One region of the Nocardia sp. BMG51109 genome, then DNA from elsewhere that is predicted to be linked to it. Evidence: riboswitches for the same ligand, from Rfam matches in the RefSeq annotation. Region 1 holds a riboswitch; the other holds the start of a gene.
What was found. A riboswitch is a leader RNA that binds a small molecule or an ion and turns the genes downstream of it on or off. The one in region 1 is predicted to bind S-adenosylmethionine.

Region 1 (10,989 bases):
GCCCAAGCCGGATCCGGTCGCAATTCCGGTGGACGACGACGCATTCGAGAAATTCGTCAACCAGCGAGTCGCCGACCTGGTGCGGCGGATCAAGGAGAACCGGCCCGTCGAACGCGACTTCCAGATCCGCTGAACACGATGCTCGACGAGACGACTCGCGACATGCTCGAGTTCCTCCTCGAGACACAGTTCTACGAGAAACGCCTGCCCGGCCTCGGCGCGGTCGTCGAGGTGGGCGGTCGGCGATGGGAGCTTGCGCTCGGCGTCTCGGACGTGACCACCGGCGAACCGTTCCGGATCGGCGACCACTATCGCATCGGAAGTGTCACGAAATCGTTCACCGCGACGGCTGTTCTGCAGCAGATCGACAGGGGCCGACTCGGTTTCGGCGACACACTCGAACCCTTCGTTCCGGGAATCCCGAACGGTGAGCGCATCACGATCAAGCACCTCCTGAACATGACGTCCGGTGTCCCCGACTTTGCCGATGTGCCGGACTGGCTGCCGACGGTCGAGGGCCTGTCGTTCGACACCGCCGACACGGACTGGCCGCAACAGCGCAAGGTCGATGTGATGCGAAGCAGGCCGGCGGCTTTCGAACCGGGTGTCAGGGCCCGCTACTGCGACAGCAACTACATTCTGCTCGGACTCGTGCTCGAGCAGGTGACCGGCAAGCCCGCGGCCGACGTGATCAACGGCGAGGTCGTCGCGGCGGTGCCGGGCCTGGCGTGCACCGAATTCCCCTCGGTCGCAAAGCTTCCCGACCCACATCCGGCGATCTACGCACTCATTCCCGACAGCCGCACGCTACGCGAGCTAGGCGACATGAACCCCCATGTCCTGTGGACGGCCGCTGCAATGACCTCGACGGTCGAGGACCTCCTCATCTGGGTGCGTGAGCTTGCCGACAGCACGCTGCTGTCAGCGGAGCTGCAGCGTGAGCGATTGACACCGCGGCACCTGGCCGGCCGGCGGGCCTTTCATCGGTACGGGCTCGGAGTGCAGCGCCTCGGCGCGCTGGTCGGCCACAGCGGCATGACGCCCGGTTCGTCGTGCGCGGTGTACCGCTATCCCGCCGAGGATGCGTCGGTCGCGGTCGTGACCAACGCGTTGGTGAACGACAACATCATCAGCCAGGAGATCGCCCTCGCGCTCATGCGGGCGCTCTACCCGAGGTTCGTCGACGGCTGAATTCACCCACCCCGCCTCCGTCGGCTGCCATCCCCTCGAGCCGACCCGACCGCGATCGTCGACATCGGGTGCGGGTATCCGGGCTGTATCGTCTCGTCGGCCGATCTCTGGTGGTTCGCCGCCGCGCTCGGCATTTCTGTGCCGACCACAGTCGTGTTCGAGTACCCGACCGCTGCCACCCTGACCGCCGATCTCTGCGACGTATCGGAATGATCAGCGCAGCTGTCGGTGGTCGCGGAGCGGATGTGGGGCGGTTGCTGCATACTCGGGTACTCGGAGCATCGAGCGGGAGTGCGGATCGTGGGCGGGTGAATGTCCGCGGTGCACAACCGAAGTCGGTGCGGGTCAGGAGCAGGTGAGGTGGGTACGGGAGTGCGCGCATGTCGTTGAAATATCTCGCGAGTCTGGCGGTCGACGCCGCGCAGGCGGGGCAGTGGGTGGAGGGGTCGGCCGACGACGGGGAGTTGGCGTATCTGGCGGGTCTGGTCCGCGAGACCGGGGCGAAGACGGTCGGGGAGATCGGTTTCAACGGCGGTTTTTCCAGCCATGCCTTCCTGGCCGCGGGTCCGGAGGTTACGGTCTGCTCCTTCGACCTCGGCGAGCACCACTACGTCAGGCCCGCGAAGGAGCATATCGACGTGGTGTTCCCGGGGCGGCACACGCTGGTGGCCGGCAACTCCACGCGGACCGTCCCCGCCTTCCACCGGCTCCATCCGACACTGAGATTCGATCTCATCTTCATCGATGGTGGCCACACCTACGAGGTCGCGGCGGCCGATCTCGCCAACATGCGGGCCTTCGCGACCGAGGAGACCGTGGTCGTGGTCGACGACATCGCACCCTGGGTGCAGTGGGGGCGCGGCCCGGCCTACGCCTGGGAGGACGCCGTGGCCGACGGCCTCGTGATCCAGGACGCGCTGGTGAAGGACGGTGTCGAGGCCACGACCGTGGAGCCGCCGGCCGAGCGCAGCTGGGTGGTCGGCCGGTACAAACTCTGAGGCCCTCAGCGGGTACGGGTCTGTTCCCGCCGGCCGGTGCTGTCGGGTGGCCGGCCGCCGAGGTATCCGGCGAGGTGGCCGGTCAGGTCGGCGGCGTCGGCGGCCGCTCCGTCGATGTAGGTGGATCGGCGGCGGCGCAGGACCGGTAGGCCGGTGATGTAGAGGCCGGGCCAGTCGACCACGCCGCCGTGGTGGCGGAGCCTGTTGCGGTGGTCGAAGACGGGGAGTTCGAGCCAGGAGTGGTCGGGTTTGATGCCGGTCGCCCAGACGACCGAGCGGATCTCGCCCGATGTCAGGTCGAGCAGCAGCGGGGAATCGGGGACGCGGGTCGGTTCGGGCCGTTCACCGCGGCCGCCCGCATGGTCGTCGATGGCGTCGAGCAGCCGGTCGAGTTTGAGGTCGGCCAGCGCGATCACGTTGCGCAGCGAGCCGGAGAACTGGGCGACGCCGTCGCGGATGCCGGCCAGCTTGCCGACGAGACGAATTCCCCTGTCCTGCACCGTATTCAGGTCGAGGGTGCGCCGGCCGCCGACGAGCTGGAAGGAGGCGAGATTGCGGGCCCGGACAAGGTCGTCGATGCCGTCGGAGCGTTCGTCGAGGATGCCGGTGGCGTCGAGCCACCACAGGATGTCGCGGTCGCGGTATCGGCGGGGCACCCGCACGTGCTCACCGGTGGCGAGGGTGACGGGGCGGCCGGAACGGTGGATCTCCTCGGCGATCTGGATGCCGCTCGCCGCGGCCCCGACGACGAGCACGCCCCCGGCGGGGAGCTGGTCCGGATTGCGGTAGTCGAGCGCGGCGATCGACTCGATGTCCTGGGGAAGGGCGTCGGCGAGCGCGGGGAGCGGGGAGGTCGTGAGGCCCGCGGCGAGCACGACGGTGCGGGCCCGCCACTCGCCCTGATCGGTGGCGACCGTGAACCCGTCGTCGGCGGCTCGGACCGCGGTCACGGTGGTACCGGTCCGGACGGGCGCCGACGACGCCGTGGCGTAGTCGGCGACGAAGCCGGCCACCTCGGCGGCGGTGAGATAGCCGTCGGGGTCGTCGCCGTCGTAGGCGTGCCCGGGCAGCCGGGTCATCCAGTTGGGGGTGAGCAGGCGCAGCGAGTCCCAGCGCTGGGTGCGCCAGGAGTGCGCCACCCGGCCGCGCTCGAGGACCACGTGGTCGATCGAGCGGTCGGCCAGGTGGCGGCTGATCGCCAGGCCGTTGTGCCCGGCCCCGACCACGACGGTGGTCGTGTCCGGCATCAGGACGCGTTGACGTTGACGCTGACGGTGGTCGGGTTGGTCAGCGCGTCGTAGACCGCGGATCGCTTCTGCGACTGCGCGACCAGCGCCTGGATATCGGCCGGGGAGGCGTCGGCGTCGATCGCGTAGTCGACGGTGATGTTGGAGAAGCCGTTGCGGACGTCCGGGTCGGCGCCCAGAATGCCGTGCAGGTCGAAGTCGGCCTTGACGGTGGCCTCGACCGAGCGGAGCTGGATTCCCCGCTGCTGCGCGACCGAGGCCACACCGGCGGTCAGGCAGCTGCCCAGCGCGACCAGGACGTACTCGGCGGGCGTGATGCCGTGGTCCTCGGCCGCGAACTGCGGCGGGTGGTCGGCGTCGAAGGTGAACTTCTTGGTGTGCTTCTGCTCCTCGCCCAGGCCGTAGAAGGTCTCCACCTCGGTGAGGCTGTGCGTGCCGCGGACCCAGCGGACGTTCGAGCGCCATTCGAACTCGGCGATCTCGGGTGTGTCTGCCAGTGCGCTCCGGGCGCCGAGCAGGGCCTTCACATTGACGCCGTTGTCGACGGCGGGGGCGGTTCCGGTCATGGTGGTACCTCCTGGTTGTGCGTGACGGTATTGCGGGAGTCGTTGTCAGCGAACGGTTTTGCGGGCGGTGATCTGGCCGGTGTCGAAGCCGAGGAGATGCAGGCCGCCGTGGAAGCGGGCGTGCTCGATCTTCAGGCAGCGATCCATCACCACCGCAAGCCCTTTCGCCTCGGCATCGCGGGCGGCGTCCTCGTTCCGGATGCCGAGCTGGATCCACAGCACCGGGGGCGGTTCGTCCGGGGAGCCCAGGGCGGCAACATCGTCCACGACGCCGGGAATGTCGGACGCCTTGCGGAACACGTCGACGATGTCGGGAGTTTCGGGCAGGTCGGCCAGCGAGGCGTGGACCGGTCGTCCGAGGATCCGTCGGCCGGCGGCATTGGGGTTGACGAAATAGACGGTGTAGTCGGTGGATTGGGCCAGATAGGTGCCCACGAAGTAACTCGCGCGGGCCGGGTTGGTGGAGAACCCGACGATCGCGATCGACTTCGCGCGCCGCAGGATGCGCAGGCGTTGCTTGGCATTGGGGCCGAACCAGGTGCGGTCGGTGTGCAACAGCCGGGCGCGCGGGGAATCGGCGGGCAGGGCGGCCGTGAGGCCGTTGGCGAGCTGGGTGTCGACGAGCGCGGCACCGCCCGCATCGGTCACCTGGTCCGGCTTCGCGGTGTCGCTCATCGTGCGTCCTCGGATTTCAGTGCCGCATGCAGGGCTTGATCCAGGTCGTAGAGGATGTCGTCGGTGTCCTCGAGTCCCACGCTGATCCGGACCAGCCCCGGTTCGACACCGGCCTGCGCGAGTTGCTGCTCGCTCAGCTGGGCGTGCGTGGTGGAGGCGGGATGGATCACGAGTGTCTTCGTATCGCCGATGTTGGCCAGATGGCTTGCCAGATCGACGGATTCGATGAATGCGCGCCCGACCTCGCGGCCGCCCTTGACGCCGAAGCTGAAGACGCTGCCCGGACCCTGCGGCAGATACTTGGCCGCCCGCTCGTGGTGCGGATGGCCGGGCAGGCCGGCCCAGTCGACGAATTCGACGCGCGGATCGGTCGCCAGCCACTGCGCGACGACATGGGTGTTGTCGACGTGGTTCTGCATGCGCAGCGGCAGCGTCTCGACGCCCTGCGCGAGCTGCCACGCCGACTGCGGCGACAGCGTGGGGCCGATATTGCGGAGCTGTTCGGCGCGCAGCCGGGTGAGGAAGGCGTACTCCCCGAAGTTGCCGTTCCAGGTCAGCCCGCCGTAGTGCGGCACCGGCTCGTCGAACAGCGGGAACCGGGGATTGTGCCAGTCGAACCGGCCCGCCTCGGCGACCACCCCGCCCAGCGTGGTGCCGTGGCCGCCGAGAAACTTTGTGGCCGAATGGATCACGATGTCGGCGCCCCACTCGAGCGGGCGGTTCAGGTAGGGCGTGGGAATGGTCGAATCGATGATCAGGGGAATACCGGCGGCATGGGCGACGTCGGCCAGGCCCTCGATGTCGGCGATCTGCCCGGAGGGGTTGGCGATGGTCTCGGCGAACACCAGCTTCGTGCGGTCGGTGATGGCCTCGGCGTAGGCGGCGGGATCGGCGGAGGTGACGAACGTGGTCTCGATGCCGAACCGGCGCAGCGTGATATCCAGCTGGGTGAGCGTGCCGCCGTAGAGTTGCGCGCTCGCCACGATGTGGTCGCCGGCCCCGGCCAGCGCGGCGAAGGTGATGAATTCCGCGCTCATCCCGGTCGCGGTGGCGACGGCGCCGAGCGCGCCCTCCAGGCTGGCGATTCGCTCCTCGAAACTGGCCACCGTCGGATTCGACAGCCGCGAATACACGTTGCCGTACTTCTGTAGTGCGAAACGCGCGGCCGCGTCGGCGGTGTCGTCGAAGACGAAGGCCGCGGACTGATAGATCGGCAGCGCGCGGGAGCCGCTCACGGCGTCGGGGATGTTGCCCGCATGGATCGCCCGGGTGCGGAAACCGTACTCGCGATCGACCGTTCGCCGCGTATTCGCCGCACCGGGCGACGACACCGGCGTGTTCTCGGGTCCCGGGCTAGGCACGGACGACCGTGCTGCGGAGGGAACTGGCATCGGCGCTCACAATTCTCCCTGGAATGACGGAACTCCCCTGCGCGGCACTACTTTCCCTGCTCGGTTCCGTCAGGGGAAGGGTTTCACGCACAGTGAGTCTTAGGCTGCCCTGCCCGTTCCCCACCCGGGTCGGAACCCTGCATGTGGAACGTCTGTATGGAGATTGTCGCGGAAACCGAGGAGCGCGTTAACGCACTTTCATACATCATGATCGAAATTGATTGCCGCAGCGACCGATACGGCTACCGTGCTGGCGGTGACCGCTGAGACGACCTCGTCGGCCCGGCCGCCGTTGACGGTGCGGTCCGTGGCATGGGACCACCCGGACGCCGTACTGTTGCGCGATGAGATGGCGGCGGAGGTGCGGCCACGGTACGCGGACCTCGCACGGACGGTGCGCGGTGATCCGAATGCCGTCGACCCGGACACGGTGCTGCGTACTTTCGTCGCCTACTCGACGAGACCGGCCGGACATGCCGCGGTCCGCTGGAACGCGGGCGAACTGGAGGTCAAGCGGATGTTCGTCCGGCCGCGGTATCGCGGTTCGGGGGTGGCGGATGCGCTCCTGGCGGCGGTCGAGGACGCGGCGCGGGCACAGGGTGTGGCACGGGTGATCCTGCAGACCGGGCACCTTCAGCCGGACGCGGTTCGCTTCTACCGGCGCAGCGGATACCACCGCATCCCGATCTTCCCGCCGTACGAGGTGCTGCCACTGTCCCACTGCTTCGCCAAGGACCTGGCCCGACCGGAGTAGCCCGACCGGAGTAGGCGGGACGTACTCGAGTGTCGGCGTGCTCGAACCTCGCGGGTGTGCCCGAATCTTGCGGGTGTGCTCGAGTCTCGCGGGTGTTCGGTCGATGCGCTGCGGCTCGAATTCTACTGCTGCACCGGGTGTTCCGTGGGATCGCGGCCGTCGGCATCGCTCCCGCCGTCGACCGGAAGACCCGCCGCCTTCCAGGCCCGGAACCCGCCGGCCAGGTCGGTGGCCCGCCGCAGCCCGAGCTGCCGCACCGTGGCGGCGGCGAGGCTGGAGGCGTAGCCCTCGTTGCACACGATCACCACGGCGGTGTCGCCGGTCAGGCCCGGCAGCCGATGGTCGCCCGCGGGGTCGAGCCGCCACTCCAGCACGATGCGTTCGATCGCCAGCGCGCCCGGAATCGTCCCCTCCGCCTTGCGGTTCGATTCCGGCCGGATATCGACCACCAGTGCGCCGGACGCCTGCGACTCGGCCGCCTGTCGCGGGTCGAGGCGGTCCAGACCGGCTCGGGCGCGCCCGAGCAGCTGCTCGACGTTCAGTACCGGTTCGTCGTTCGTGCTCATATGCCCTCGAAACTCATATGCCCTCGAAATCGTCGAGCGAGTGGTATTCCCGCACGGGCTGCAACGGTGGTGAGTAGGCGTGCACCGAGGCGGCCGGGCGGGTGGTGCTGGGGTTGCGCACCCAGTGTGCCCGTTGCGGGCCGAAGGCGACGGTTTCACCGGCGCGCCACCGTGCGTCGCGGACCGCGTTACCGGGATGGCGATACTGCTCGTCGAGTTGGCCGACGGTCACGGTGAACGCCCCCGACGCGCCGCCGTGGTCGTGCGGTTCGGTGCCCTGGCCCGGTCCCCACGACAGCAGCCACAATTCGACACCCATGGTGAGACCCAGCCGGCTCCACCACCGCTGCCCGGTGCCGAATCGGACGATGTCCAGCAGGGGAGTGGCCAGTTGATCGGCCACCGCCGCGGTCAGCTCGCGCAGCTCGGCCGGTGACCAGAGCGTGCGCTCCGGGTGGATGAGCTCGTGCAGCAGCGGAACGTCCACGTCCGGGTGGATGTCCTTGGCGTGCTTGAGATTCACCGGCAGTGATGACGTGGTCAAAGGGCTCCTCGACGACGTTGACGGACAGGGACGACGGTGACGGACAGGGACGACGTTGACGGACGGGACGACGTTGACGGACAGGAGTGCGGGGCCGGGTGCGTCCCGTCGCACGAATTATCCGGCGGCGGCGCGGATCTGCCACCGGTCACGATCAGCGCGAGCAAAACCCTCCGTCGGCGCGAAACCGGCCCGGCAAGAATTGGATTCAGCGCGATCGAGAATGCAGACGCCGGGGCGAGCGCGGTTTAGCGTCATGTTCCGGCCATCCAGAGCGACCGAGAGACCCGGCTCGACGACGTCGCAGCAACCCCCCGGCTCTCGGGTGTGGGTGCTACCGCCGGGACCGATGGAGGATCGATCGACGTATGAGCACCGTGGCAGCACCCGGCGCCGAGCGGGCATCGGACGCGGCAGGGGAGGACGTCCTGCCGGTAGCACGCACCTGGCATCCGTGGCGCTGGGTGGTGGCGGCGGTGGCGCTCGTGCTGGTGGCGCAGTTCGTGCACGGCCTGGTCACCAATCCGGGCTGGGACTGGCCGACCTTCGGTGCGTACTTCACCGCGGACTCGGTGCTGCGGGCGCTGCGGCTGACGATCGAGCTGACCTGCTGGGGCACCCTGCTCGGCTTCGCGCTCGGCATCGGCCTCGCCATCGGCAGGTTGTCGAACAATCCTGTGCTACAGGTCATTTCGTGGGTCTACATCTGGGCGTTCAGGTCCATCCCGCTGATCGTGCAGCTGCTGTTCTGGTTCAATATCGCCTATCTCTACCGCACGCTGAGCCTCGGCGTCCCGTTCGGCCCGGCCGTGTACACCTTCGACGTGAACGGCGTGATCAGCGGATTCACCGCCGCCGTCATCGGTTTGGCGCTGCATCAGGCGGCGTATTCGGCCGAGATCATCCGGGCGGGGATCATCTCGGTGGATCCGGGGCAGGTGGAGGCGGCCAAATCGCTGGGCCTGCCGTGGCGGCGGCAGTTCTTCACCATCGTCGCCCCGCAGGCCATGCGCGGCATCCTGCCGAATGCGGTGAACGAGATCATCAGCCTGTTCAAGGGCACCTCGATCGTCTCCGTGATGGCGATCGCCGAGCTGTTCTACCAGGTGCAGGTGATCTTCGGCCGCAACGGCCGGGTGGTGCCGCTGCTCATGGTGGCCACCGTCTGGTACATCGTGCTGACCACGGTCCTGACCGTCGTCCAGTACTACATCGAGCGATATTTCGCGAAAGGCAGTGAGCGCGAACTTCCCCCGACGCCGTGGCAGCGCGTGCGCCGGAAGATCGCCGAGATCACGACACAGGAGCGGCGATGACGACAGGGCGGGAAACGGCCGAGTACGCGCTCGAATTACGGGGCGTGCGTAAGTCTTTCGGTCACGACGAGGTGCTGCGCGGCGTCGACCTCGCCGTGCGTCCGGGCGAGGTGACCGCCGTGCTCGGGCCGTCCGGCTCGGGGAAATCCACCCTGCTGCGGGTGATCAACCATCTGGAGAAGGTGGACGCCGGCACCGTGCGGGTGGGCGGCGAGCTCGTCGGCTACCGGCGCAAGGGCGCGAAACTGCACGAGCTGAGCGAGCGGGAGGTCCTGCGGCAGCGGTCGCGGATCGGGTTCGTCTTCCAGGATTTCAATCTGTTCCCGCATCTCACGGTGCTCGCGAATGTCGCCCTCGCACCCGTGGGCGCGCAGGGGCGCGGCCGGAACGAGGTGGAGGGTGAGGCGATCGCCCTGCTGGAACGGGTCGGGCTGGCGGACAAGGCCGAGTCCTATCCGAGGCAGCTGTCCGGCGGTCAGCAGCAGCGGGTGGCGATCGCCCGGGCGCTGGCGCTGCGGCCGCGCGTCGTGCTGTTCGACGAGCCGACCTCGGCGCTGGACCCGGAACTCGTCGGCGAGGTCCTGGACGTGATCCGCACCCTGGCCCACGACGGAGCGACGCTGGTGATCGTCACCCACGAGGTCGGGTTCGCCCGCGAGATCGCCGACACCGTCGTGCTTCTCGACGCCGGGCGGATCGTCGAGCAGGGCCCGCCGATGGAAGTGCTCGACAACCCCGCCCATCCCCGCACGAAAGCCTTTCTGGCCCACGTGCTCTGAGCTTCGTCGAGTACGTACCGATTCCGGATGTAAAGGACACGACCATGTTTCCAGCCCGCCACGGCCGAGGTGTCGCCGCATGGGCCGCAGTACTGACGACCGCGGCACTGCTGGCCGGTGCGTGCGGCAACGGCGAGAACATCGACGAGGTCCGCACGGTGGAGGGACAGACCTTCGACCTGTCTCCGGAACAGTCCGGCAGGGTGCGCGCGGACAAGGTCGATGCCATCGCGGCGCAGGTGCCGCAGGCCATCCGCGACCGCGGCACGCTGGTGGTCACCGGATCCTCCCAGACCGGTCCGCCCTTGCGGTTCTACGCCAGTGACGACCGCACCATCGTCGGCTCGGAGGTCGATTTCGCCTATCTGGTCGCCGACATCCTCGGGCTGAAGCCGGAGGTGACCGCCGCGGACTGGTCGCAGAACTTCGTCCGGATCGATTCGGGCGAGGTGGACGCGTTCATATCCAATGTGACGGTTACCGAGGAACGTAAGGAGAAGTACGACTTCGCCACCTACCGGCTGGACACTATCGCCCTGGAGGTGGCGAAGGACGCCGACTGGGCGATGCCCGACCGGAAGTCGCTGGCGGGCAAGCGAATCGGCGTGGGAGCGGGCACCAACCAGGAACAGCTGCTGGTCGAATGGAACACGCGCAACGTGGCCGAGGGCCTGCCCGCCATCGATATCGCCTACTACCAGCAGCAGACCGACTACTACCTGGCGCTGGCCTCGCGCCGCATCGACGGATTCCTGGGGCCGAACCCGGTGGCCGTCTACCATTCGGCGACCTCCGGCGAAACGAAGATCGCCGCAACGTACTCCGGCGCCGGCGACGCACTCCAGGCCGAGATCGCGGTGCTCACCAAGAAGGACAACGGCCTCAACGGCGCCGTGCACGCGGCCCTGCAGCACGCCCTCGACACCGGTGTCTACCAGAAGGTCCTCGACCGCTGGGGCCTG
Region 2 (10,989 bases), on a different contig from region 1:
CCCACTTCTGCGGAACATAACGCCCGTCGTCATCGACCGTGAACAGGGAAGGCATATCTGTCATACACCATATAATCCCGCACCGCCGACCCACCGTGCGCACCGCCCGGTCCCGCCGCCGGTCCCCGAAGCCGCAGGGTGCCCGGCGGCCCGGTGTCGCGAGACGCCCCCGGCGCCGAGGCCGACAAGCGGTTATGGTGCGGGGCATGAAGCGTTCTTTTGCAACGGTAACGATGGCGGCCGGCCTTCTGCTCGGCGGTGCAGGGTTCGCGCAGGCCTCCCCGCCGCCGCCGGCGCCGAACCCGAGCCCGCAGTGTTCCCTCCTCGGTGGACCGATCTGGTACGCGCAGCAGAAGCTCGGCATCGACCCGTACGGTCTGTCGCAGGCCCCGCTGGCTGTCGCGCTGCGCAACCTGTCGAATCAGGTGTGCTGAGACGGGCGCGGTAGCACTTCGGCCGGCTCGGACCGAGAGGTGTGAGCCTGCCGGTGGCCCCTCATGGGCAACCTCGACATCGCGCCTCGGTTCGACGACTGCCCGATCGGGGAACTCCCCGAGGACCGGCGGGTCGTGTGCCGCTCAGGCCGTGCTCTCCATCGGCGCACGGTCGACGGCGCCGGGGATCGCCGCCAGTAGTTCCTTCGTGTAGCCGTGCTCCGGTGTATCGAAAATATCTGCGACGGTGCCGGTTTCGAGGATGGCACCATCGCGCATCACCGCCACGCGGTCGCTGATCCGGCGGACCACGGCCAGGTCGTGGGAGATGAACAGATAGCTGAGGCCCAGATCGTCCCGGAGGCGTTCGAGCAGGTCCAGGATCTGGCTCTGGACGGAGACGTCCAGAGCGGAGACCGGTTCGTCCAGGACCAGGAGGTCCGGGTGCAGCGCCAGGGCGCGGGCGATGGCCACCCGTTGGCGCTGGCCGCCGGAGAGCTGGGCCGGGCGGCGGCCGGCGCTGTCGGCCGGGAGCGCGACCTGGTCGAGCAGCTCGCCGACCAGACGGCGGCGTTCGTGCCGATCACCGGCACCGAACGCCCGCAAGGGTTCCGACACGATGTTCGCCACCGTCAACGCGGGATTCAATGAGGTGTACGGGTTCTGGTAGACGATCTGGATGTGTCGTCGTAGCCGCCGCAGCGACCCGCCGCGCAGGCGCGTGATGTCGCGGCCGTCGAAATGCACCGAACCGCTGTCGGGTTCGGTCAGCCGGGCGATCATGCGGGCGGTGGTCGACTTGCCCGATCCCGATTCGCCTACCAGGGCCAGGGTTTCGCCCCGGTCGACGGACAGCGAGACGTCGTCCACGGCAGCGAGGGTGATGCCGCGGGCGATCCGGAAGGACTTGCGCAGCCCGCTCACCTCCACCAGCGGTTTCCGCGCGCGGGCGCGGGGCTCCCGCAGCGCGGTGTCCATACTCGGAGCGGCGGCCAGCAACTGCCCGGTGTATTCGTGCCGAGGGTTGCCGAGCACCTCTGCGGTAGTGCCGGTTTCGATGATCAGCCCGCGCCGCATCACCGCGATGCGGTCGGCCCGATCGGCGGCCACCCCGAGATCGTGTGTGATCAGCAGTGTCGCGGTGCCGGTTTCGGCCGTGCGCCCGGCCAGGTGGTCGAGGATGTGGCGCTGCACGGTCACATCGAGTGCGCTGGTGGGCTCGTCGGCGATCACGAGGTCCGGGGTGCACGCCAGCGCGATCGCGATGAGCACCCGCTGACGCTGGCCGCCCGAAAGATCCTGGGGATACTGGCGCGCCCGCAGTTCCGGACGGTCCAGCCCGGCCTCCGTCAGCAGCCGCACCGCCTCGACGGAGGCCGTGCGGCGGTCCGCCCGGCCGTGAATGCGCAGTACCTCGGCGACCTGATCGCCGATGCGCAGCACGGGATTCAGCGAGGCGGCGGGGTCCTGCGGGACCAGGCCGATCCGAGTTCCCCGCAGCCCCTGCAGGATTCGCTGCGAAGCCCGGTCCAGCCGCCGGCCCGCGAACTCGATCCGGCCCGCCGTCACCTCTCCTCCCGCACCGAGCAGCCCGATCACCGCGTGGGCGAGCGTCGACTTCCCGGATCCGGACTCCCCCACCAGCGCGACCGTCTCACCGGGACGGATGGTCAGCGTGGCATCGTCCACCGCCGTGACACGCGCCGCGCCCGTGCCGTATTCGACGCGCAGTCCTGCTATGTGCAGCAATGCTTCCCGATCGGTCTGCGACCCGCTCACCGCAAGCACCTCCCGCGTAGAACTTCGGCGGCCCTCACATTCGCTCCTGTCCGAAGGCGCGGCCGAAACGCTGGGCGGCCAGCACGACCGCGATGATCACCAGGCCGGGCAGGGTCGTCATCCACCAGGCCGTGGCCAGGTAGTTGCGTCCCTCCGAGATCAACGAACCCCACTCCGGGACAGGGGGTTTCGCACCGTAACCGAGGAAGCTCAGCGACGCGATCGCCAGCACCGCCACCCCGAACTCGACCGCCGCCAGCGCCGCCACCGGCCCGTACGCATTGCGCAGCACGTGCCGGGTCAGCACCGTGTACCAGCGCACCCCACTGGCGAAGGCGGCCTCGACATACGCCGTGCGCCGCACCCGCAACACCTCCGCGCGCATCACCCGCGCGAAGCGGGCCACCAGCGCCAGCCCCACGGCGACGGCCACCTTGCCGGTACCGAACCCCAGCACCGTGATCAGGGCCAGCGCCAGCAGCAGCTCCGGAACCGACAGCAGCACATCGATCACGCGCATGACCGCGGCGTCGACCACGCCACCGGCCGCGCCCGCCACCAGCCCGATCACCGAACCGGCGACCAGTCCGATCACAACCGCGAAAACCGTTGCGGTCAAGGATAATCCGGACGCGTGCACCACCCTCGTATAAAGGTCACGGCCCAGGTTGTCGGTACCGAACCAGTGTTCGAGGCTGGGCCCGCGCAGCTTCTCGGCCGGCACACCCACGAGCGGGTCGCCCCCGGCGAATACGGACGGCACCACCGCCCAGCCGAGCACCACGACGATCACCAGCCCCGACAGCACCACGCCGACGGACGTCCGCCACCGCGGCCGCGCAACCGACCCCCGCACAATGGAGACGTCAGTCATCAGCGCGCCCTCCCCGCCGACCTACCGCGGCTCGCCACCGCGTGCACGACCCAGACATCAATCCGTCCTCCCTCGGCTCCTTCTCCGGCACCGTCCGGGGATTCCGGCCGAACGCCCGCCGGAACGACGGACGCGCCTTCGCCGAACCAACTCCGGCAGTCGCGGCGACCCGCGGATCCAGCAGCGGATACATCAAGTCCACCACCAGGTTCACCAGCACGAAGGCGAGCGCCGTGAACACCACGACCCCCTGCACGATCGGTACGTCCTGGGCCTGCACCGCGGTCTGGGTGAGACGCCCCACGCCCGCCCGCGCGAATACCGTCTCGACCACCACGGAGCCGGCCAGCACGACGCCGACCCACACCCCGGCCACGGTCAGCGCGGGCCCGACGGCCGCGCGCAGCACGTGCCGCCGCTGCACCCACCAGCGCGAGGCCCCCTTGGCGAAGGCCACATCGATGAACGGCTGCCGCCACGTGGCCGACAGACCGCTGTAGAGCACCTGCGCGATGACCGCGCCCACCGGAACGGCCAGCGTCACGGCAGGCAGGATCGTCCCGTTCAGCCCGGCACCACCGAACGCCGGAACCAGCCGCAGCCGAAACGAAAACAACTGCAACAGCAGCAGTCCCACCCAGAACGTGGGCATCGCGGCGCCCACCGGCGGCACCGAGGTGAGCAGCGAACGCAACCACGGACGCTGCGTATACGCCGCCGCGACCGCCAGGGCGCCACCGAATACGACCGCCAGCACCAGGCTCAGACCGGCGAGAGCCAGCGTGGACGGCAGGGCCTCGCCGAACGCGCCGGTCACTGTCTGCCCGGTCGCCAGCGAACGCCCCAGATCACCCTGCACGGCGTGCGTCAGCGCCGTCCAATACTGTTCCAGCAGCGGACGATCCAGCCCGTACCGCGCCTTCGTCTCCGCGATCGCGGCGGGATCCAGGGGCGTGCCGGGGTTGGCGTCGATGGCGAGCTGCACCGGATCCGACGGCAGCAGATACAGCACCGCGAACGAGATCGTGAACGCCGCCCACAGCACGAACACCGCCTGTACCACCCGCAGGAACACGTACCGGGTCATCGGTGTACCCAGGTGTCGTAGAACTGCAGCCGGGACGACGCCTCGAATTTCAGGTCCGAGACCGCCGCCGACACGCCGATCGCCTGCGACAGCTCGATGGTCGGTATCCACAGCCCGTTGTCGAGCACCAGCCGCTGCGCGTCGCCGATCAGTTTCCCGCGCGCGGCGGCGTCGGTGGTCGCCTGCTCGCCGTCCAGCGCCTGATCCAGCGCCGGAATCGGCTCGCGCACATTGAGATTGCGCCCGTCGAGACCGAAGGTGGTGCGCAGGATGTCGCCGTCGGCGCGGGTGGTGTTGTAGTAGATCGCGTCGAAGTCCTTCGCGTTCTGCCGCGCCGTGTACTCCGAATCGGTGGCGGGCTGCAGTTCGATCTCGACGCCGACCTTGCGCAGTTGCTGCTGGGCCAGTTCGAGAATGGCCTGATTTCCGGCGAAGGCATGGCTGAACAGCACCTCGAACGACAGGCGCTGCCCGTCCTTCGCCCGGATCCCGTCACCGCCGGGCACCCACCCGGCGGCGTCCAGGGTGCGGCGCGAGGTGTCGGGGTCGTTGCCCAGCAGCGCCGAAAGATCCACGTAGTCCGGAGTTTTCGTCGCCAGCGAGCTGGTCGCGGGCAGGAACTGCGGCCCGAGCACGGTGTCCACCAGTTCCCTGCGGTCGAGGGCGGTCCGCAACGCCGACCGCACCGCGGGATCCCGCAGCGGCCCGCGCGTGACATTGGGCTGCAGCCCGAACGGAGTGCCCGGATTCGCGATGAACTGCACCGTCCCGCCCGATCCCTCGATCAGCGGAACATCCTGTGGCAGTGCGTCGCTGATCGCGTCGAGCTGCCCGGACGAGAGGCTGCCGGTCCGCACCCCCGACTCCGGCACCACGCGGAACTCGATGCCGTCCAGGTACGCCTCACCCCGATGGCCGAACACCGCCGAGCCCCAGTCGTATCCGGCGCGCTTGGCCAGCGTCGCAGAACTGCCCTGCCGGTAGTCGGTGTACACGAACGGCCCGCTGCCGATGTCGTCACCGAGGCAGCGTTGCTCGGCCGGCTTCGCGGTGGTGGCCTCCGACAGTATGCCCAACTGCGGCGTCGACGATGCCTGCAGGAACTGCGCGTTGGGCTCGGCGAACCGCACCTCGGCGGTGAGCGGATCGGGCACCGTGGTCCCGGTGTACCCGGCCAGATAGCTTGCCGCCAAAGGGGCCTTCGCCCCGGTGAGAGTGTTCACGACGGCGTCGAAGTTCTTCTGCACCGATGTCGCGGTGAGGGCGGTGCCGTCGCTGAAGGTGACTCCCGGATGCAGGTGGAAGGTGAACGTCCGGGCGTCCGGACTCACCTCCCAGCGGTCGGCCAGCCAGGGCCGGATCTCGCCGGTCGCGGGATCCTGGTCGGTCAGCGAGTCGACGATCTGCCGGGTGACGTACAGGGTCTGGTTGGTACTGGACTGGGCCGGATCCGAGCAGGTCGGCGCCAGCGACAGGCCGTAGTGCACGGTGCCGCCGGGCCGCGGCGGGCCCGCGTCGCCACCGGCACCGGAGTCGACACCACAGCCCGCCAGCGCTACCGTCGCCGCGAGCGTAGTGATCAGGGCCGCAAGGGCTTTCATCGATGATCTCCCAAGACATCGGAGGTATGGCGGTTCGCGCCGATCGGCCTGCTCGGAATGCGGCGGCGCAGCTCCGGCGCCACCTCGGACTGGAACAGCTCGAGGCTTTCGCGATGCTGCTTCTCGGTGAGACCATCGCTGTCGGCACTCATATGGATCACCTCGTGCCCCAGCGCCTCGTGGTAGAGCCCGACCTTGTCCAGCACCTGCTGCGGGCTGCCCACCAGCGCCGAGCTGCGCTCCACGAAATCTTCCAGCGTCTCGAAAACCGCCGGCGTGCCGAACTTCCGGGACACCGCCCGGCGCGCCTCGAAGATCGGGCGGTAGGCCGCGAGCGCATCCTGCGACTCCCGCGCCACGTAGAGTCCGGCGGTGCCCGCGCCGACCAGGGCCTCGGCCGGATCGTGCCCGTGGGCCGCCCAGCGCTCGCGATAGTGCGCGACCAGCTCCGCATAGGGCTCCACCGGGTAGGTCACATTCGCCGAGAACACCGGATCACCCTGCCGCGCGGCCAATTCCACGGAGTCCCGGCTGGTGGCACTGCCGTGCCAGATCCGCAGTCGCGGTTGCAGCGGCCGCGGCAGCGCCTTGGCGTCGGACAGCGGCGGCCGGAACCGGCCGGACCAGGTCACGCTCTCGCCCGCCCACAGCCGCCGGAACAGCTCGTACCCTTCGCGATTGCGATCCCATTGGTCCTCGGCCGTCACGTGGAACAGCCGTGCCTGCGCGGCGCCGTTGCCCTTACCGATGATCAGCTCCAGCCTGCCCTCGGACAGGTTGTCCAGCGTCGAGTAGTCCTCGAAGGCCCGCACCGGATCGAGCAGGCTCAGCGTGGTCACGCCGGTGAACAGGGCAATACGCGAGGTGAGGGCCGCGATATGGCTGAGCACCACCGGCGGCGCGGAGGACAGGAACGGATCCTCGTGCCGCTCACCCACGGCGAAGCCGTCGTAGCCCAGTTCCTCGGCCAGCCGGGCGCTGTCGACCACCCGGCGCAGCCGTTGCGCGGGAGATTCGGTGGCGCCCGTCACCGGGTCGGGTTGATGCGTAATCAGTGTCAGCAGCAGGAATTTCATGGCGTCACCCGGCCCGCCTCGGCAGTCCCACCGGATTGATCCGCGACTGCTGCACGGCCTCGCTCCGCAGGCCCCAGCGGTCGAGGACCTTCTGGTAGACACCGGTGTCGAGGGCGTGCTGCAGGGCCGCGTGCACGGCGCCGTTGAGGCCGTTGTCCTTCTTGGTGAGCACCGCGATCTCGGCCTGGAGTGCGTCGCCGGCGCCGGAGTACGTTGCGGCGATCTTCGTTTCGCCGGAGGTCGCCGAATGGTAGACGGCCACCGGGTTCGGCCCCAGGAATCCGTCGATGCGGCGCGAGGCCAGCGCCAGGTAGTAGTCGGTCTGCTGCTGGTAGTAGGCGATATCGATGGCGGGCAGGCCCTCGGCCACGTTGCGCGTGTTCCATTCGACCAGCAGCTGTTCCTGGTTGGTGCCCGCTCCCACGCCGATTCGCTTGCCCGCCAGCGACTTCCGGTCGGGCATCGCCCAGTCGGCGTCCTTCGCCACCTCCAGGGCGATAGTGTCCAGCCGGTAGGTGGCGAAGTCGTACTTCTCCTTACGTTCCTCGGTAACCGTCACATTGGATATGAACGCGTCCACCTCGCCCGAATCGATCCGGACGAAGTTCTGCGACCAGTCCGCGGCGGTCACCTCCGGCTTCAGCCCGAGGATGTCGGCGACCAGATAGGCGAAATCGACCTCCGAGCCGACGATGGTGCGGTCGTCACTGGCGTAGAACCGCAAGGGCGGACCGGTCTGGGAGGATCCGGTGACCACCAGCGTGCCGCGGTCGCGGATGGCCTGCGGCACCTGCGCCGCGATGGCATCGACCTTGTCCGCGCGCACCCTGCCGGACTGTTCCGGAGACAGGTCGAAGGTCTGTCCCTCCACCGTGCGGACCTCGTCGATGTTCTCGCCGTTGCCGCACGCACCGGCCAGCAGTGCCGCGGTCGTCAGTACTGCGGCCCATGCGGCGACACCTCGGCCGTGGCGGGCTGGAAACATGGTCGTGTCCTTTACATCCGGAATCGGTACGTACTCGACGAAGCTCAGAGCACGTGGGCCAGAAAGGCTTTCGTGCGGGGATGGGCGGGGTTGTCGAGCACTTCCATCGGCGGGCCCTGCTCGACGATCCGCCCGGCGTCGAGAAGCACGACGGTGTCGGCGATCTCGCGGGCGAACCCGACCTCGTGGGTGACGATCACCAGCGTCGCTCCGTCGTGGGCCAGGGTGCGGATCACGTCCAGGACCTCGCCGACGAGTTCCGGGTCCAGCGCCGAGGTCGGCTCGTCGAACAGCACGACGCGCGGCCGCAGCGCCAGCGCCCGGGCGATCGCCACCCGCTGCTGCTGACCGCCGGACAGCTGCCTCGGATAGGACTCGGCCTTGTCCGCCAGCCCGACCCGTTCCAGCAGGGCGATCGCCTCACCCTCCACCTCGTTCCGGCCGCGCCCCTGCGCGCCCACGGGTGCGAGGGCGACATTCGCGAGCACCGTGAGATGCGGGAACAGATTGAAATCCTGGAAGACGAACCCGATCCGCGACCGCTGCCGCAGGACCTCCCGCTCGCTCAGCTCGTGCAGTTTCGCGCCCTTGCGCCGGTAGCCGACGAGCTCGCCGCCCACCCGCACGGTGCCGGCGTCCACCTTCTCCAGATGGTTGATCACCCGCAGCAGGGTGGATTTCCCCGAGCCGGACGGCCCCGAGCACGGCGGTCACCTCGCCCGGACGCACGGCGAGGTCGACGCCGCGCAGCACCTCGTCGTGACCGAAAGACTTACGCACGCCCCGTAATTCGAGCGCGTACTCGGCCGTTTCCCCGCCCTGTCGTCATCGCCGCTCCTGTGTCGTGATCTCGGCGATCTTCCGGCGCACGCGCTGCCACGGCGTCGGGGGAAGTTCGCGCTCACTGCCTTTCGCGAAATATCGCTCGATGTAGTACTGGACGACGGTCAGGACCGTGGTCAGCACGATGTACCAGACGGTGGCCACCATGAGCAGCGGCACCACCCGGCCGTTGCGGCCGAAGATCACCTGCACCTGGTAGAACAGCTCGGCGATCGCCATCACGGAGACGATCGAGGTGCCCTTGAACAGGCTGATGATCTCGTTCACCGCATTCGGCAGGATGCCGCGCATGGCCCTGCGGGGCGACGATGGTGAAGAACTGCCGCCGCCACGGCAGGCCCAGCGATTTGGCCGCCTCCACCTGCCCCGGATCCACCGAGATGATCCCCGCCCGGATGATCTCGGCCGAATACGCCGCCTGATGCAGCGCCAAACCGATGACGGGCGGCGGTGAATCCGCTGATCACGCCGTTCACGTCGAAGGTGTACACGGCCGGGCCGAACGGGACGCCGAGGCTCAGCGTGCGGTAGAGATAGGCGATATTGAACCAGAAACAGCAGCTGCACGATCAGCGGGATGGACCTGAACGCCCAGATGTAGACCCCACGAAATGACCTGTAGCACAGGATTGTTCGACAACCTGCCGATGGCGAGGCCGATGCCGAGCGCGAAGGCCGAGCAGGGTGCCCCAGCAGGTTCAGCTCGATCGTCAGCCGCAGCGCCCGCAGCACCGAGTCCGCGGTGAAGTACGCACCGAAGGTCGGCCAGTCCCAGCCCGGATTGGTGACCAGGCCGTGCACGAACTGCGCCACCAGCACGAGCGCCACCGCCGCCACCCACCCAGCGGCCACGGATGCCAGGTGCGTGCTACCGGCAGGACGTCCCTCCCCTGCCGCGTCCGATGCCCGCTCGGCGCCGGTGCTGCCACGGTGCTCATACGTCGATCGATCCCTCCATCGGTCCCCGGCGGTAGCACCCACACCCGAGAGCCGGGGGGTTGCTGCGACGTCGTCGAGCCGGGTCTCTCGGTCGCTCTGGATGGCCGGAACATGACGCTAAACCGCGCTCGCCCCGGCGTCTGCATTCTCGATCGCGCTGAATCCAATTCTTGCCGGGGCCGGTTTTCGCGCCGACGGAGGGTTTTGCTCGCGCTGATCGTGACGCGGTGGCAGATCCGCGCCGCCGCCGGATAATTCGTGCGACGGGACGCCACCCGGCCCCGCACTCCTGTCCGTCAACGTCGTCCCGTCCCGTCAACGTCGTCCCTGTCCGTCACCGTCGTCCCTGTCCGTCAACGTCGTCGAGGAGCCCTTTGACCACGTCATCACTGCCGGTGAATCTCAAGCACGCCAAGGACATCCACCCGGACGTGGACGTTCCGCCTGCTGCACGAGCTCAATCCACCCGGAGCGCACGCTCTGGTCACCGGCCGAGCTGCGCCGAGCTGACCGCGGCGGTGGCCGATCAACTGGCCCACTCCCCTGCTGGACATTCGTCCGATTTCCGGCACCGGGCAGCGGTGGTGGAGCCGGCCTGGGGTCTCACCATGGGTGGTCGAATTGTGGCTGCCTGTCGTGGGGACCGGGCCAGGGCACCGAACCGCACGACCACGGCGGCGCGTCGGGGGCGTTCACCGTGACCGTCGGCCAACTCGACGAGCAGTATCGCCATCCCGGTAACGCGGTCCGCGACGCACGGTGGCGCGCCGGTGAAACCCGTCGCCTTCGGCCCGCAACGGGCACACTGGGTGCGCAACCCCAGCCACCACCCGCCCGGCCGCCTCGGTGCACGCCTACTCACCACCGTTGCAGCCCGTGCGGGAATACCACTCGCTCGACGATTTCGAGGGCATATGAGTTTCGAGGGCATATGAGCACGAACGACGAACCGGTACTGAACGTCGAGCAGCTGCTCGGGCGCGCCCGAGCCGGTCTGGACCGCCTCGACCCGCGACAGGCGGCCGAGTCGCAGGCGTCCGGCGCACTGGTGGTCCGATATCCGGCCGGAATCGAACCGCAAGGCGGAGGGGACGATTCCGGGCGCGCTGGCGATCGAACGCATCGTGCTGGAGTGGCGGCTCGACCCCGCGGGCGACCATCGGCTGCCGGGCCTGACCGGCGACACCGCCGTGGTGATCGTGTGCAACGAGGGCTACGCCTCCAGCCTCGCCGCCGCCACGGTGGCGGCAGCTCGGGCTGGCGCGGGCCACCGACCTGGCCGGCGGGTTCCGGGCCTGGAAGGCGGCGGGTCTTCCGGTCGACGGCGGGAGCGATGCCGACGGCCGCGATCCCACGGAACACCCGGTGCAG

Region 2: it holds a riboswitch for S-adenosylmethionine, as region 1 does, so the genes downstream of both, D892_RS39970 (amino acid ABC transporter permease) here and D892_RS0101360 (amino acid ABC transporter permease) in region 1, are expected to answer to the same signal.

The regions. Positions count from the first base shown of each region.
Region 1 is NZ_JAFQ01000004.1:9,216-20,204, reverse strand. Features, by position in the region: gene D892_RS0101410 (ESX secretion-associated protein EspG) at 1-133, shown strand, start outside; gene D892_RS40115 (serine hydrolase) at 139-1,191, shown strand; gene D892_RS0101400 (class I SAM-dependent methyltransferase) at 1,572-2,189, shown strand; gene D892_RS0101395 (NAD(P)-binding domain-containing protein) at 2,195-3,436, opposite strand; gene D892_RS0101390 (OsmC family protein) at 3,436-4,002, opposite strand; gene D892_RS0101385 (CoA-binding protein) at 4,048-4,677, opposite strand; gene D892_RS0101380 (O-acetylhomoserine aminocarboxypropyltransferase/cysteine synthase family protein) at 4,674-6,008, opposite strand; gene D892_RS0101375 (GNAT family N-acetyltransferase) at 6,325-6,822, shown strand; gene D892_RS0101370 (rhodanese-like domain-containing protein) at 6,945-7,388, opposite strand; gene D892_RS0101365 (cysteine dioxygenase family protein) at 7,402-7,932, opposite strand; SAM riboswitch class I at 8,195-8,288, shown strand; gene D892_RS0101360 (amino acid ABC transporter permease) at 8,301-9,248, shown strand; gene D892_RS0101355 (amino acid ABC transporter ATP-binding protein) at 9,245-10,027, shown strand; gene D892_RS0101350 (ABC transporter substrate-binding protein) at 10,072-10,989, shown strand, end outside.
Region 2 is NZ_JAFQ01000003.1:298-11,286, reverse strand. Features, by position in the region: gene D892_RS0100225 (acyl-CoA thioesterase domain-containing protein) at 1-64, opposite strand, end outside; gene D892_RS0100220 (hypothetical protein) at 207-434, shown strand; gene D892_RS0100215 (ABC transporter ATP-binding protein) at 579-2,213, opposite strand; gene D892_RS0100210 (ABC transporter permease) at 2,248-3,087, opposite strand; gene D892_RS0100205 (ABC transporter permease) at 3,080-4,174, opposite strand; gene D892_RS0100200 (ABC transporter substrate-binding protein) at 4,171-5,775, opposite strand; gene D892_RS0100195 (LLM class flavin-dependent oxidoreductase) at 5,772-6,851, opposite strand; gene D892_RS0100190 (ABC transporter substrate-binding protein) at 6,856-7,836, opposite strand; partial or broken gene D892_RS39975 (amino acid ABC transporter ATP-binding protein) at 7,881-8,616, opposite strand; partial or broken gene D892_RS39970 (amino acid ABC transporter permease) at 8,662-9,617, opposite strand; SAM riboswitch class I at 9,631-9,725, opposite strand.